DNA from 2 places in the Lacticaseibacillus thailandensis DSM 22698 genome. Region 2 is predicted to be linked to the other one. Evidence: predicted binding sites of a transcription regulator. Region 2 holds the regulator's gene; the other holds the start of a gene.
The links. Region 2 encodes HrcA, which represses chaperone genes, less so after heat shock. Its sites were predicted from a motif close to TTAGCACTCNNNNNNNNNGAGTGCTAA; they were not measured.
Positions count from the first base shown of each region.

Region 1: the regulator HrcA is predicted to act here: its motif matches at 3,918-3,944, upstream of clpP (ATP-dependent Clp endopeptidase proteolytic subunit ClpP).

Region 1 covers NZ_AYZK01000001.1:757,992-765,315, forward strand. Annotated here, with positions in the region: gene FD19_RS03440 (phosphoglycerate kinase) at 1-584, opposite strand, end outside; gene gap (type I glyceraldehyde-3-phosphate dehydrogenase) at 754-1,779, opposite strand; gene FD19_RS03450 (sugar-binding transcriptional regulator) at 1,830-2,858, opposite strand; gene clpP (ATP-dependent Clp endopeptidase proteolytic subunit ClpP) at 3,296-3,886, opposite strand; tRNA gene FD19_RS03460 (tRNA-Arg) at 4,278-4,349, opposite strand; gene whiA (DNA-binding protein WhiA) at 4,452-5,396, opposite strand; gene FD19_RS03470 (gluconeogenesis factor YvcK family protein) at 5,401-6,435, opposite strand; gene rapZ (RNase adapter RapZ) at 6,432-7,316, opposite strand.
Region 2 covers NZ_AYZK01000001.1:522,139-529,462, forward strand. Annotated here, with positions in the region: gene dnaK (molecular chaperone DnaK) at 1-1,334, opposite strand, end outside; gene grpE (nucleotide exchange factor GrpE) at 1,367-1,930, opposite strand; gene hrcA (heat-inducible transcriptional repressor HrcA) at 1,956-3,005, opposite strand; gene ribF (riboflavin biosynthesis protein RibF) at 3,162-4,109, opposite strand; gene truB (tRNA pseudouridine(55) synthase TruB) at 4,120-5,058, opposite strand; gene FD19_RS02350 (TerC family protein) at 5,074-5,811, opposite strand; gene FD19_RS02355 (oligopeptide ABC transporter substrate-binding protein) at 5,914-7,324, opposite strand, start outside.

The DNA.
Region 1 (7,324 bases), 240 kb from region 2:
AATGGGTGCTTCGGGTTCTCAACGGCGTCGCCCAAGAACTTGATTTCCTTTTCCATCAGGAAGCCAGCAGCCGTCTGTGCCATGTTGGAGGCAATCCCAACGTTGGAAGCGTGGGAACGGTGTGCAGTACCAAAGGCGTCGTTAACGAACAGGTCGCCAAGGCTAGCCCAGTACTTGCCCAATTCAGGATTGTTGCCGGATTCCTTCTTGCCGTCCAGGTCTTCGAAACGGGTGTTTTCCATAACCAGAACGTCGCCATCGTTCATGTTGTTGATGGCATCTTCCAACTGCTTGCCACGAGTGGCTGGGACGAAGGTCACGTCCTTCTTCAGCAGGTCGCTCAGGTGCTCTGCGACTGGACGCAAGCTCAACTTAGCCTTGTCTTCTTCAGTCTTAACACGACCCAAGTGGGAAAGCAGGATGGCCTTGCCACCGTGCTCGATTACGTACTTGATGGTTGGCAGTGCGGCAACAACACGGTTGTCGTCACCAATCTTACCGTCCTTGATCGGCACGTTGAAGTCAACGCGGATCAGGACCTTCTTGTCCTTGACATCAAGGTCAGAAACAATCAATTTTGCCACGAGATAATGCCTCCTAAATATTTTAGTTAACTGTTTTAAGTACCGCCCGCGCGTAACACGGGCGTTGGTACACCCCGCACCCCGAAAAAAAGAAAGCGGAGGGAGTAAACCTCCCTCCGCTCTCGGCAGTGCGGTGTTGCTTATTAACGCAACGTGCCACTAATCGAAATTAGTCAGCAAGCTTTGCGAAGGCAAGCAGGGTACGAACCATCTGGCAAGTAAAGCCGTATTCGTTGTCGTACCAAGCAACCGTCTTAACCAACTGGTAGTCACCTGCAGTAGTAACTTCAGTCTGGGTTGGGTCAAAGATGGAACCGAACGTCGTACCGATAACATCGGAAGATACGATTTCGTCTTCGTTGTAACCGAATGATGGGTTGTCAACGGTGTGCTTCTTGATAGCTTCGTTAACTTCGTCGGCAGTAACCTTAGTCTTAAGGATAGATACCAATTCAGTCAGGGAACCATCAGGAACGCTGACACGCTGTGCGTGACCCTGCAGCTTACCCTGCAGTTCTGGGATAACCAGGCCAATAGCCTTGGCAGCACCAGTGCTGTGAGGAATAGTGTTGTAAGCAGCAGAACGTGCAGAACGCTTGTTGCCACCACGTACAGGGGCATCCAGCAACTTCTGAGTACCAGTGTATGCGTGAACAGTAGTCATGGTACCTACTTCAAGACCGAATTCCTTGTTCAGGAAGTAAGCCATAGGTGCCAAGCAGTTGGTCGTGCAAGAACCAGCAGAAACAATGCGGTCATTTGCATCCAAGCTGTCGTGGTTAACGTTGTAAACGATGGTCTTGATCTTGCCGGCAGGAGCAGAAATCAGAACACGCTTTGCGCCAGCGTTGATGTGAGCCTGGGCCTTTTCTTCGGAAGTGTAGAAGCCAGTGCATTCAAGGACGTAGTCAACACCGTCGTTCTTAACCCAAGGAATGTTGTTTGCGTCTGGTTCAGCGTAAACAGGGTATTCCTTACCATCAACAACGATGGAGTGGTCAGTAGCACTAACTTCGCCAGGGAAAGTACCGTGGGTTGAGTCGTACTTAAGAAGGTGTGCCAACAATGCTGGAGTAGTCAAGTCGTTGATAGCGACAACTTCAATGTCGCTGGACTTAGCACCCAATTCGTGAATCCGACGGAAAGCCAAACGACCGATACGGCCGAAACCGTTGATACCAATCTTAACAGTCATGCTAAAATTTCCTCCTTTAGGAAATAAAAAAGTTTTATTTTAAAGGGCGTCTAACCCATTAAAATCGATTGTGCAGCACCCGCATCCGTGATCAACCACGTTTGCTTAGGTGCGTGTTGCATGTACGCCTGAATTGCTTGGGCCTTGCTCTGGCCACCCGCAATTGCAAAGACATACGGAATTTGATCAAGATCCTTAATCCTCAAACCGATTTTCGGGATCTTATACACCACGTTGCCCGCCGCGTCAAAAAACGTACCAAACGCTTCGGCCACCGCGTGATGGTCGCGCAGCAATTGCAAAATATCATCCGACATCCGTCGGCGTTCTGCCATTGCTAACGCTTCCCCTACACTATGAATGACTACCGAGCTCTTGTCAATGAGTGCTAAGACTTCCTTAACGCTCGGCTCATTGAGTAACGGCTGGTAAGTCTCCTCGCTGACATTTTCCGGAATGTACAACACCCGGTAAGTGCCCCCGGTCGACTGGGCCATCGCCGCCGCCACTGAGTTGGCTTGAATGGCGACCGTCTCACCAACCCCGCCCCGTGCGGGGACAAAGGTCAGTTCTCGGCCGGCAGACAACTGGAAGTTCATCCGACTAGCAGCTCGTGCTAACGTCGTACCACCCATGACCGCGATAATTTGCTCACCTAACGGCAACATCACTTGCATGGTTTGTGCTAACGCCGTACCCATGTCATCCAAAACCCGTGCACTTTGATCGGCATCACCAGGTACGATCAACACATGATCGATTCCCAAACGTTCAGCTAGTTGTTTCTCACTATCCTGAACACCAAGCATCTCGTTCATGAACTGATCCATACTGGTGAAAACATCCCGTCCCCGCGCAGTCAGCACCACCCCACTTTTGGAGCTGTCGAGCAATCCTTGCTGCCGCAGAAAATCAATGTCCGTACGCATAATCCGTTCCGACACGTGCATTTGGTCGGCAAGTGAACGTCTTCCCACCGGTTCCATCCAACTAACGTACTGAAGAATCTGATAGCGTTTCGTCACTACCGCGACCATATCGGGCGCGATCGATCCCAGCCATGCGAACTCTGAGTTCATCGTTTGTTCCTTCTTCGAGTGGGACATTATGCGGCCAACAGGCCCACATAGTGACCCATCGTCAACAAAAAAATTAAGGATTACCGGTCTGTATCCGCTCTCCTTACCAACGGTTATAATTATAGCACGGCAACCGCCATAATCAACCTTTTACCGGTTAAACGCGCGCAAAAGCGCCCAAAAATTCGGCTTTACGTAGACTATCTGTCCATTTCACAAACAAAGTTCGTGTTTTTGCTCGTAGGGAGGGCCATTTACCCCCACTTGGCCAGTTCGAAGTTCGTCGACCGACTAATTCTACTTTAATAATTGGTCAATTCTTGCCCCATGGGTCGGAAATTGTCCCTCCGCCATCCATCACTGAAGCCGTAATGGGCAAACAAAAAAGCATCGCCCAACGAATGGCGATGCTTTTACTCTTAATCAAAACGATCCGATTACTGATCCTTGTTCTTGTTAACCAGAATGTCATCGATCAAGCCATAATCCTTAGCTTCCTGGGCAGACAAGTAGTGGTCACGTTCAGTATCTGCACGGACCTTCTCAATGTCTTGGCCAGAAGCATCAGCCAGCATCTTCGTCAGCTTCTCACGAGCCTTCAGAATTTGCTTGGCAGCAATTTCGATTTCAGTCTGCTGGCCCTGGGCACCACCAAGTGGCTGGTGAATCAAAACTTCGGAGTTAGGCAAAGCAAACCGCTTGCCCTTCGTCCCACATGCCAACAGCACACTGGCCATGGAGGCAGCCATACCAATGGCAATCGTCTGCACATCGGACTTGATGAAGTTCATCGTGTCCAAGATCGCCAGGCCGGAAGTAATGACCCCACCTGGAGAATTGATGTAGAGGTAAATGTCCTTAGTGTTGTCCTGCGCGTCCAAGAACAGCAACTGTGCAATGATGGAATTAGCCATCTGGTCGTTGATTTCACCAGACAGCATGATGATCCGGTCCTTTAACAGACGGGAATAGATGTCGTAAGCACGTTCGCCCCGACTTGTTTGCTCAATAACTGTAGGTACAAGCATGGTTTGTCCCCCTTTGGTTGATACATTAATTTTAGCACTATTTAGGTTACAGTGCTAAGAGTACACTAAACGTCAGCAAAGGTCAAACTAATTTGGCATAAACCTCACCTACGTTACCCGGCCCCAAAATATTTGCGTCTCTACCGTCATCCGTCATTCTCATTAAACAATGCTTTACTCGTGGTAATCTCAACTCTTACTGTCACTACTTTGTACCTACCGAACTAGGACTAAGATTAGCAAAAACGACCCCACCCCTGGTAGCATGCAAACAACGGCGTTGAAAGTCCCCTAAAAACCGTTAACGATAGGCAAACACTTTTTTTGCGCTAAAAAAAGCCTGATTGCTCAGACTTTTCTTTGCGGTACTTTGCGTTAAATACCTCTATACTGCGCAGCCCGGGAGTCGAACCCGGATTTCGAGAACCGGAATCTCACGTGCGATCCATTACACTAACCGCGCAAAAGTACTTAACTATATTATCGAACTGGCAAGAAAAATGCAACCATGTATTATGAATAACTTTCCACAAACGTGATTTTGTTGGTGACCACGTACCGCAGTCTACGTTCCCTCATGACGAACCCGGTCCGCCATTTCGTTGAGCTTGCGCAGCCGGTGGTTAATACCCGACTTGGAAATGACGCCGCCGGGGGCCATTTCCCCCAGCTCCTGCAGTGACACATCGGGATGGGCCAACCGCAAAGTCGCGGTCTCCCGTAACCGTGGTGGGAGGTTGTCTAATCCCACCGTCTCGGCAAGGAAGTTAATGTTTTCGATTTGGCGCTGTGCCGCGTCAATGGTCTTGTTCAAGTTGGCCGTTTCGCTATTCACCAGCCGGTTAACCGAATTACGCATATCGCGAATGATGCGGACATCCTCAAACTTCAACATGGCACTCGTAGCACCAATAACGTTGAGAAAATCGGCAATTTTTTCCGCCTCTTTAAGGTAGGCAATGAACCCACTGCGGCGTTGGACCGCCCGGGCATTCAAATGAAAGTGGTTCATCATGGTCAAAATGTCGGCGTTGTGGTCCTCATACAGGGAATAAATCTCCAGATGGTAGCTACTGGTCTCGGGGTTGTTGACCGAACCGCCCGCTAAAAACGCACCGCGCAAATACGAACGCATCCGCTGTGGCTCTGACATGATGGCGTCTGAGATCGACGTGTTGATCGTCAACCCCGTGGCGGCCAAAATATCCATATCCTGCAGCATGGGCTGCACGCCCTGGACCAGCCGCACCACGTACTGATTATTCTTCTTCAGCTTCATTTTGCGCCGCACGCTCAAAGTAGCTTCCTGATGGTAGACCTGCTTAATTAGCGAGTAAATGCGGCGCGCAATCGCCGGATTTTCCGTGACCACGTCTAACCCCAGCTGGTGGCGAATGATAGTCAACGTACCATTCATCCGGATCAACGCCGACAGTTCGGCCTTCGCGTGTTCTGGGTGCACCTCTAACTGCGTTAGTTCTTTTTTGACCAAACTGGCAAAACTCGCCACGGGATCAACCCCTTCGCTGTGAACCCACCTGTAACTCCAGGTTCAAAATTTCTCGTGCTACCTTTTGTCCATCGTGGAACACCCCACCGTCGCGGAGCTTCAGGAAGTCAGATGAAATCACCCGACACCCCATCGCCCGGAGGCTAGCGTAGTCGGACTGCACCGGTGTGGAAATTTCCACGTAACGGTCACGGTCCAAATAGTCAGCCGGTACCGGCTCGATGTTGACCAGGACGGTATCCACAAACTTTTGCCCCAAATGCCGTTCCAATACCCGTACGTGGTCGGCATCAGTGAAGCCCTCAGTCTCGCCCTTTTGGGTCATGATGTTAACGATGTAAATCACTTCTGCTTTGGTCTTTAAAACCGTCTGGCCCAGATTATGGATCATCAGGTTCGGCAAAATGCTGGTAAACAAACTCCCCGGGCCTAAAACCACCACGTCCGCATCCATAATGGCACTAATCACCTGGGGTTCAGCCATCGGCAACGCTCCTTGCGAAGCATCCCCATCGTTAGGCGTGACCCACACTCGCTGGATATGCTTACCGGCCGCCGTAATTTCCGCCTCACCAGCCAGGGTCGACCCGTCACTGAACTGCGCGTTCAGGGTCAACGGCGTGTTGCTCGCCGGGTAGACGTGCCCATCAACTTTGAGTATCTTGCTCAGCTCCTGCACGGCCGCAAACACCCCACCGCGCATTTCGGCCAAAGCCGCGATTACCAGATTACCCAGTGCATGACCGCTGAAAAACGAATCGTCACTATTAAACCGGTACTGAAAAAGATCCCGGTATAACTGCGGCTGGTCTGACAGAGCCACCAAGACGTTGCGAATATCACCAGGTGGGACCACGTTAATGTAATTGCGGATGATACCACTAGAACCCCCGTCATCGGCGACGGTTACCACCGCAGTGACGTCAGCATCCTGCTCATGCAGACTCTTCACAATGACAGGTAGGCCGGTACCCCCACCAATAACCACAACTTTCGGGCGCCGCGCATGAACCAACTTAATCTCCTCCAAATCGCTCATGACCGGTTCACCCCTTCTTTATGCTTATTGACGTCCCGGTGCGAAATATCGACCGTGTAGTGCTTGCGCAGGTGTTCGCCAATCCGCCGGGCAAAGGCGACGCTCCGGTGCTGCCCACCAGTACAACCAATGGCAATCGTCAGGCTAGTCTTGCCTTCCTTTACGTACGCCGGCATAATCGTATCCAGCATCGTAATATATTGCTGATAAAACTTTGCGGCTAGCGGGTTACCCATGACGTAATCATACACACCCTTGTCCAGACCAGTTTCTTGCTTCAGTTCCGGAATATAGAAGGGATTGGGTAAGAACCGTACGTCCATTACGATATCCGCGTCGATTGGCAACCCGTACTTAAAGCCAAAGCTCATGACTTCGACATGGAATGTAGTTTGCTTCTGGGTCTTGAACTCGGCAAACAGCCGTTCACGCAATGCGCGCGGCGTCAACGTGGTGGTGTCGATCACTAGGTCAGCGTGGCGCTTCAAGTCGCCCAACAGGTCCCGTTCCTTAGTGATGCCGTCCATGAGCCGACCATCCATCGCTAACGGATGAGCACGCCGCGTCTCTTTATACCGGGAAACCAGTTCAGAATCGGTGGCATCTAGAAAGAGAATGCGGAGGGTCAACCCCGGCTTGTCGCGCATATCGACCAGAATATCACCCATCTGGTCGTAAAAAGCACGGCTACGCAGGTCAACTACCAGGGCAACTTTGCTGACCTTACCCGTTTGCTGCATGAGTTCCCAAAATTTTGGCATCAGTGCCGGGGGCATGTTATCGACACAGAAATAACCTAGGTCTTCAAAAGACTGCATGGCAACCGTTTTGCCGGCGCCAGACATTCCCGAAATAATGACAATTTCCATTTTTTCCGCCATTGTCAGTT
Region 2 (7,324 bases):
ACTTCGATTTGTGGCACACCACGTGGTGCCGCCGGAATGTCCGACAGCTGGAACCGCCCCAAAGTCTTGTTGTCCGCGGCCATTGGGCGTTCACCCTGGAGCACGTGGATATCAACGGCTGACTGGTTGTCCGCCGCCGTACTGAAGACTTGCGACTTGCTGGTTGGAATCGTGGTGTTACGGTCGATCAACTTGGTGAAGACACCACCCATGGTTTCAATCCCCAAGGACAGTGGCGTAACGTCCAACAGCACAACGTCCTTCACGTCACCGGAAATGACACCACCCTGGATAGCGGCACCTAAGGCCACGGCTTCATCTGGGTTGATGGAGTGGTCAGGTTCCTTACCCGTCCAGTTCTTAACGGCTTCCTGAACGGCCGGGATCCGGGTCGAACCACCGTTCAGGATAACCTTATCGATGTCACCGTTGGACAAGCCGGCATCCTTCAAGGCGTTCTGCACTGGAATCCGCGTCTTTTCAACCAGGTCAGCCGTCATTTCGTCGAACTGAGCCCGGGTCAACGTCTTCTCCAAGTGCAGTGGACCGTTAGCACCAGCTGAAATGAATGGCAGGGAAATCTGGGTCTGAGAAACACCAGACAGATCCTTCTTGGCCTTTTCGGCTGCATCCTTCAACCGCTGCATTGCCATCTTGTCCTTGGACAAGTCCACGCCGTTGTCAGCCTTGAAGCCTTCAACCAACCAGTCGATGATCTTGTTATCAAAGTCATCACCACCGAGGTGGGTATCACCGTTCGTGGACAATACTTCGAAGACACCGTCACCTAACTGCAGGATGGAAACATCAAACGTCCCACCACCAAGGTCGTAAACCAAAACCTTCTCGTCGTCGTCAGACTTGTCCAGGCCGTATGCCAAAGCGGAAGCAGTTGGTTCGTTAACGATCCGCTTAACGTCCAAACCCGCAATCTTGCCGGCATCCTTAGTGGCCTGACGCTGGCTGTCGTTGAAGTAGGCCGGTACGGTGATGACCGCTTGTGTCACGTCTTCACCGAGGTAGTCCTCAGCAAACTTCTTGATGTACTGTAAAATCATGGCCGAGATTTCTTGCGGCGTGTATTCCTTATCGCCGACCTTGACCTTGTAACCTGCTTCACCCATGTGCCGCTTAATTGAAATAATGGTGTCGGGGTTAGTGATTGCCTGACGCTTAGCCACTTCACCAACCTGGATCTCGCCATCCTTAAACGCAACCACGGACGGGGTCGTCCGGTTACCTTCTGGGTTGGTGATAATCTTGGGTTCGCCACCTTCAAGGACGGCGACGGCACTGTTAGTAGTACCTAAGTCAATACCAATAATCTTTGCCATATTGATTTACTCCTTAAATTTAATTAACTATTTTATTTAGCAACAACTACCATGGCTGGACGCAAAACCCGGTCATGCAACTGGTAACCCTTTTGCAGAACCTGCGCCACCGTGTCGGCCGGATGCTGGTCATCCGCCGTAATGGTCTGCACAGCTTGATGCACGTTAGGGTCAAACTTTGACCCTTCCGCCTGGATTTCGGTGACCCCGGCTTCCTTGAGGGCTTGCTGAAGGTGACTAGCCACCATCGAAACCCCCTGCTTCAACTGTTCGGCGGCCGGATCGGTCACCTCAGTTGCCAGGGCCCGTTCCAGGTTATCCAGCGACGGCAAAATCGCCGTAATGACCTTCTGACCGTCGTAACGGGCCAGTTGTTCACGCTCCTTCTTGAACCGGGCGTTCATGTTCTTGATTTCTGCTGCTGCTCGCAGGTAATTATCCTCGAGCTCGTCCCGCTCGGCCTGTAATTGCTTCGTGGCCTCGGCGTCGGGACTGTCAGCAGCAATCAAGTGCTCCAAGTCTTCTGCCGACCGCTCCAAATTTTCTTTGGCGACGTCAGCACCTGATTCGGGCTGTTGCCCTTCCTTTTTGGACATTGTGGTGCTCCTTTCCAGACCCACCTCAATGGTGGTCATAGTAGTTAGTTAAGCGTGAGGCTAATTCCGTTCTGAACGCTTCCAGTAAACCGATCATCTTCGAGTACGGCATCGACTTTGGCCCCAGGATGGCAATCATCCCCTGACCGTGATCGTTCACCGAGTACCGCGCCGTAATCAAGCTGAGATTACGCAGGGATTGGTCGGATAACTCCGAACCCAGCCGGACCGAGATTGGTCGCTGGGCCGCATCGTCATCGGTGTGGGTGTCCAGTAACTCGTTGAGCTCGTCCTGTCGGTCAATTAACCGGTAGATCTGCTTGAGCTCGTTCAAATTGTCGGAGCCAAAGTAGTCCATCAGGTTCAACCGGCCGCCAACGTAAAACCGCTCGCTGACTGCCTTCCGCAGGACATCGCCAAAAGCATCCAGGAAGCCCTGCGGCGTCTGCAGTTGCTGCATCAACATAGCGGGAACATCGGTCCGCAACTTTTGCGCCACGGTGGTCAGGCTTTCGCCTACTAGCTGGTCGTTGATAATGCGGATGGCCTTCTCCACCTGCTCGGATGCCAACTCCCGCGGCAACGTGAATACCTGGTTCTGCACGCTCCCATCACTAGCCACAATGATGGCCATGACCTGATGGTTGCCGAGCGGCACTAGCCTGAAGCCTTCAAGGGTCAGGTTAGCCACCTCGGGTCCCAGGGTAATGGCAGTGTAGCTGGTTAAGTTGGACAGGATCCGCGCCGACTGCTCAATAATCTCGTCGATACGGCCAAAGTCGTTCCCGAAGGACTGACGGATCGTCTGCATCTCCCGTTCTGGCACCCGGGCCGGGGTCAGCATGTTATCAAGGTAATACCGATAACCAGCCGAACTTGGTACCCGACCAGAACTACTATGGGTCTTACGGATCAACCCAGCGTCCTCCAGCGCGGCCATGTCGTTACGGATGGTTGCTGAACTCACATGGATGGGTAACGACGTCATGAGGGTTTTACTCCCCACGGGCTGGCCCGTCTCCGTGTACAGCTTGATGATATCTTTGAGCACCATCAGCTCCCGTTCTGTTAACATGTCCTCACCTCCGGAATTAGCACTCATACTTTCTAAGTGCTAACACCAATAATATACAACCAGTGATTAGCAATGTCAACGTGCGGTTGCTAAAATGCCGAAAATTCAGCCCTAAGTCGGACTTATGCCCCGTCCGCGCGTCCTGCTGCGCGTTAATTACCATGGGTGATCCGCCAAGAACGCACGGCTATGCACCTCATCTTGTTGCAATTGCTTGATCAGCCCGTCAGCGTCGACAAACTTCACCTCACCACGCAACCGGTGACACCAGGCCACTTTGACGGTCTCACCGTATACCTGGGCGTCAAAATCAAAGAGGTTGATCTCCACCGTCAGGGCCCGGCCAGCACCAAAGGTAACGTTGTAGCCTACGGACGCCATCCCGTCATACCACCGTCCCTGAACGTAAACGCGGTTAACGTATACCCCAACACCGGGAAGCCACTCGTGCACGGGTGTTTCGATGTTGAGCGTGGGGAAGCCCAACTCGCGACCACGGGCTTCACCATGAACAACGGTGCCCGAAGTCTGGTAGTCGTACCCCAGCAGGGTTGCCGCCAAGTCAACGTCACCGGCGGTCAACGCCGTGCGAATACGGGTGGAACTGATCTTGGCACCCGCCAACGTCTGCTCGGGCACCGTGACCACCTCAAACCGGCCCGCAGCGTATTGCGGCAATAGTGCCATGTTGGCAACGTCATGGGGACCATATGTATAGTCAAACCCGGCCACCACAACCACTGCCTTCAATCCGACCAGGTACTGATCCACAAATTCTTGGGGCGCTAACCGGGCGAACGACGGTGTAAAGTGCGCCACGTAAAAAATGTCGACGCCCAGTTGGTCCGCCAACTCCTCTTTGCGCGCCAACGTGGACAGGTACTTGAACGTAGACGCGTCGGCACCACCATAGACGATGGACGGGTGCACATCGAACGTCATCAACGCTAACGGCACGTGGCGCGTGTCCGCCAAGGCCCGGGCACGTTTGATCACGGTCTGGTGCCCGCGGTGAACACCATCAAAAAAGCCTAGCGTCAAAACGATGGGTCCGCTTGGGCGTTCGGCATCCGTTAATGGTTTAGTAATATCAATTCTTTGCAAACTAATTCCCCTATTTCTGTCGTGGGCGTTGCCGGCCCGCTGTCCGCGGCACCACATTACCCAGATACATCGTCTCAGGTTTGTAGGCGCCATCGACAAGCCGGTAAACGCCCTTCATAACGTCCTGCCAGTACACGCGCACGCGCGGGGCAGTTAAACCATCCGCTAAAAACGAGTGCCCGTGACCAACGATTTCCCATTGAGCAGGCGTGAGGTCAACGGCCGGCAACTGAGCGTAAGCCCAATCAACGCCATCAATCAATTGGTTAACGGTACCTGCAGCCGCGGCGGTCTGTAACTCGTCAAGCGTCACACAATCCGCTAGCGTGAACCCGCCACTCTGTTGCCGGGTTAACTGGCTCATGACGGCAGCGAGGCCCAACTTGCGACCTAAGTCCACCGACAGGGTGCGAATGTAGGTACCCTTGCTGACGGTCGCCCGAAAAGTAAACGACTGTGTACCCGCCGTAGCGTCGAAGCTCGTCGGGCCGGTGCGCACAAATTCACTGACGTGGGCGTGGCGTTCAGGCCGTGTGACTGGTTCCCCCGCCCGCGCGTATTCATACAACCGCCGGCCGTTGACGCGCACTGCGGAATAAAGCGGCGCCACCTGGATGATGTCGCCGACAAAAGTCTGCATGGCCGCGTCAATGGCCGCATCGGCAAGGGGCGCGGTTAAGGGCGTCCGCTCGACGACCTCCCCGTCCAGGTCCTCAGTGGTGGTGGCAAACCCCAGCGTGACGGCACCGGTGTAGACCTTACCACCGCTTTGCAACTGCGTGATGGCCTTCGTCGCCGTACCAATAGCCAGGGGCAGTACGCCGTCCACGTTGGGATCCAGTGTGCCGCTATGGCCAATTTTTTTGATGTGCAAAATCTTACGCACTTGGTAGACCACGTCAGCGCTAGTCAGCCCCCGTGGTTTGTTAATTGGTAATAATCCGTCCATTAATTTGTTCCTTATCTAGTGAATGTGTTTACGTTTCTGGGTGCGCTGGTGCCACAAAATGGTCACTACAAAGGCCAGCAGCACAAAGATGCTGAAAAGCACGTTCGGGATCTCAATATTGATTTGGGGCAGACTGAGAAACAGCTTGACCGCAATCACCGCAATCAACACGTACGCCATGTACAGGAGTTCCGGAATACGCGCAATCAGCGTAATCATCAACTGGGCGACAAAGCGCATTGCAAGAATACCAATGCACCCGCCCAGGAGCACGATGACCGGATTACTATCGATGGCCAACGCCGTCAAAATTGAATCAACCGAAAAGACGATGTCCATGAGCTCCACGGTTAGCACCGTGCCCCAAAATGAGCGGCGTTTGCGCGGCTTGGTTGCAGTTGCTTCACTGCTGGGATGATGTTGCTGGTAGAAAAAGTGCACCGACATATAGAGCAAGTAGGCCGCGCCCAACGCCTTGATGCCCCAAAAACGCATGAGGTACGTCCCCATGCCAATTGCAATGAACCGGAACAGGTAAGCACCCCATAAACCATAAATGAGGGCCTTCTTTTCCAAGCTTTGGTTGTGTAAGCCCTGCGTTTGTGCGGCCAGGACCACCGCGTTATCCACAGACAAAAGGCACTCCATAACGGCGAGCATCAGGATGGTAAGTAAGCCGGAACCCGTTAAAATGGCGGCGTGCCAGTCACCCGCCGCAAAAAAGGGCCCGTATAATTTTTGTATTAGTTGCATCATGCCCCGGGCCCCCTTTTTTATACTTAGGTCATATTATAACTTACCGGTCCCGAGCTGGCTATGATACCCGCGTAACTGCAGTTTGGTATGCAGCCACAATTACCGCCGGGCACGTGTCACGGCTACTTGCTGCCACTGACCAAAGTTCGTATGATCTGGCGTCAGCGCCAAGTTGCGCACCCGCGTACTTGTGGGTACCAACGTCACCCCGTACGTCAGCGGGACGACTGCGGCCTGATTGAGCATGTACCGCTGCCAGCGGTGCAAGGCCGCGATGCGGTAACGCTCATTAAATGCCCGCGCACTGTCGATTTGCTGCAACAATTGCGTATTCCGCGCCGTGGCAAACCGACTAAAGTTATAGGGTGCTGCCGGCCCGTACAGACTCATCGGCGAAGGCTCGGAGCTGAGTGACCAGGAACCAATGAACGCATCAACATTCTTCGGGTTGGCCGCCACCAACTTATAAAAGGCATTCATTTCGATTGGGCGCCCGGTCGTGAGCTTCACGCGTAGGCCCACCTTCTTCCATTGCTGAATGAAGTCTGTATTCATGGCGTCAGTCGTAGCATCACCCTGCATCACCGCCAAGTGAATGGTCAGCGGGTGTCCCTGGGGATCGGTGCGGTAACCATGCCGTCCCATCCGGTAACCGGCCTGGTTGAGTAGGTGCCGCGCCTTACTTAAATTCAACGTGTAACCACGAGTACGTAAATGGTAGCGCCCGTACGCGGTCGGAATCAGGGTCGTGCCCCGCGTCCGTGACCCGGGGTAAAGCTTACGCACCACCGCGTCCAAATTCAGGGCATACAGCATCGCCTGCCGCAGACGCCGGTCGCTCATCCGCGCGTGGGTATCCATCACGTTGCGTCCGGTTTGCTGGTCGAAGTGTCCCAGATTAAAGGCCAGGTACGTATAACTCATGCTCGGTTTACGCAACGTGGTATAACCCGCCAGGTGTTTAACATGCGGGTATTGCGCAGAGGGCATGTTGAAGATCAGGTCGTATTGTTTAGCCTTCAACGCCGTGGTCACCTTGGCGTTCGCCAAAGTCGTGACGTTAATGTGCCACAGATGCGGGGTACCCTTGTAGTAATACGGGTTCCGTGCGTAACGCACCGCCTGCCCATCCACAACTTTGGTCAGCCGGAAGGGCCCAAACGTTAGCAAACGACTCCGCATGCGGGGACTCTGTGCTAGTTTGGCAAAGGGAATACTTTTGAGGTAATGGTATGGCTCAGCATACTCCCAGATGTACCCGTTGCCACTATTTTGCATCCCCGGTTTCATGGTCTTAAAGTGCAGTACCACGGTCCGCCCCTGCGTACCCTGTGGCATCGTGATTCCACTAATGGTCCGCGCAGTGCCTGCATGATACGCCGCCATACCACGAATGTTTTGGATGGCGTCAGTGTAACGTGCCGACTTGGTCGCACGGTTCGCTAAAATTTCGTACGCATACTCAACGTCATGCGCAGTGACGGGTTGCCCGTCAGCCCACCGCACGTGA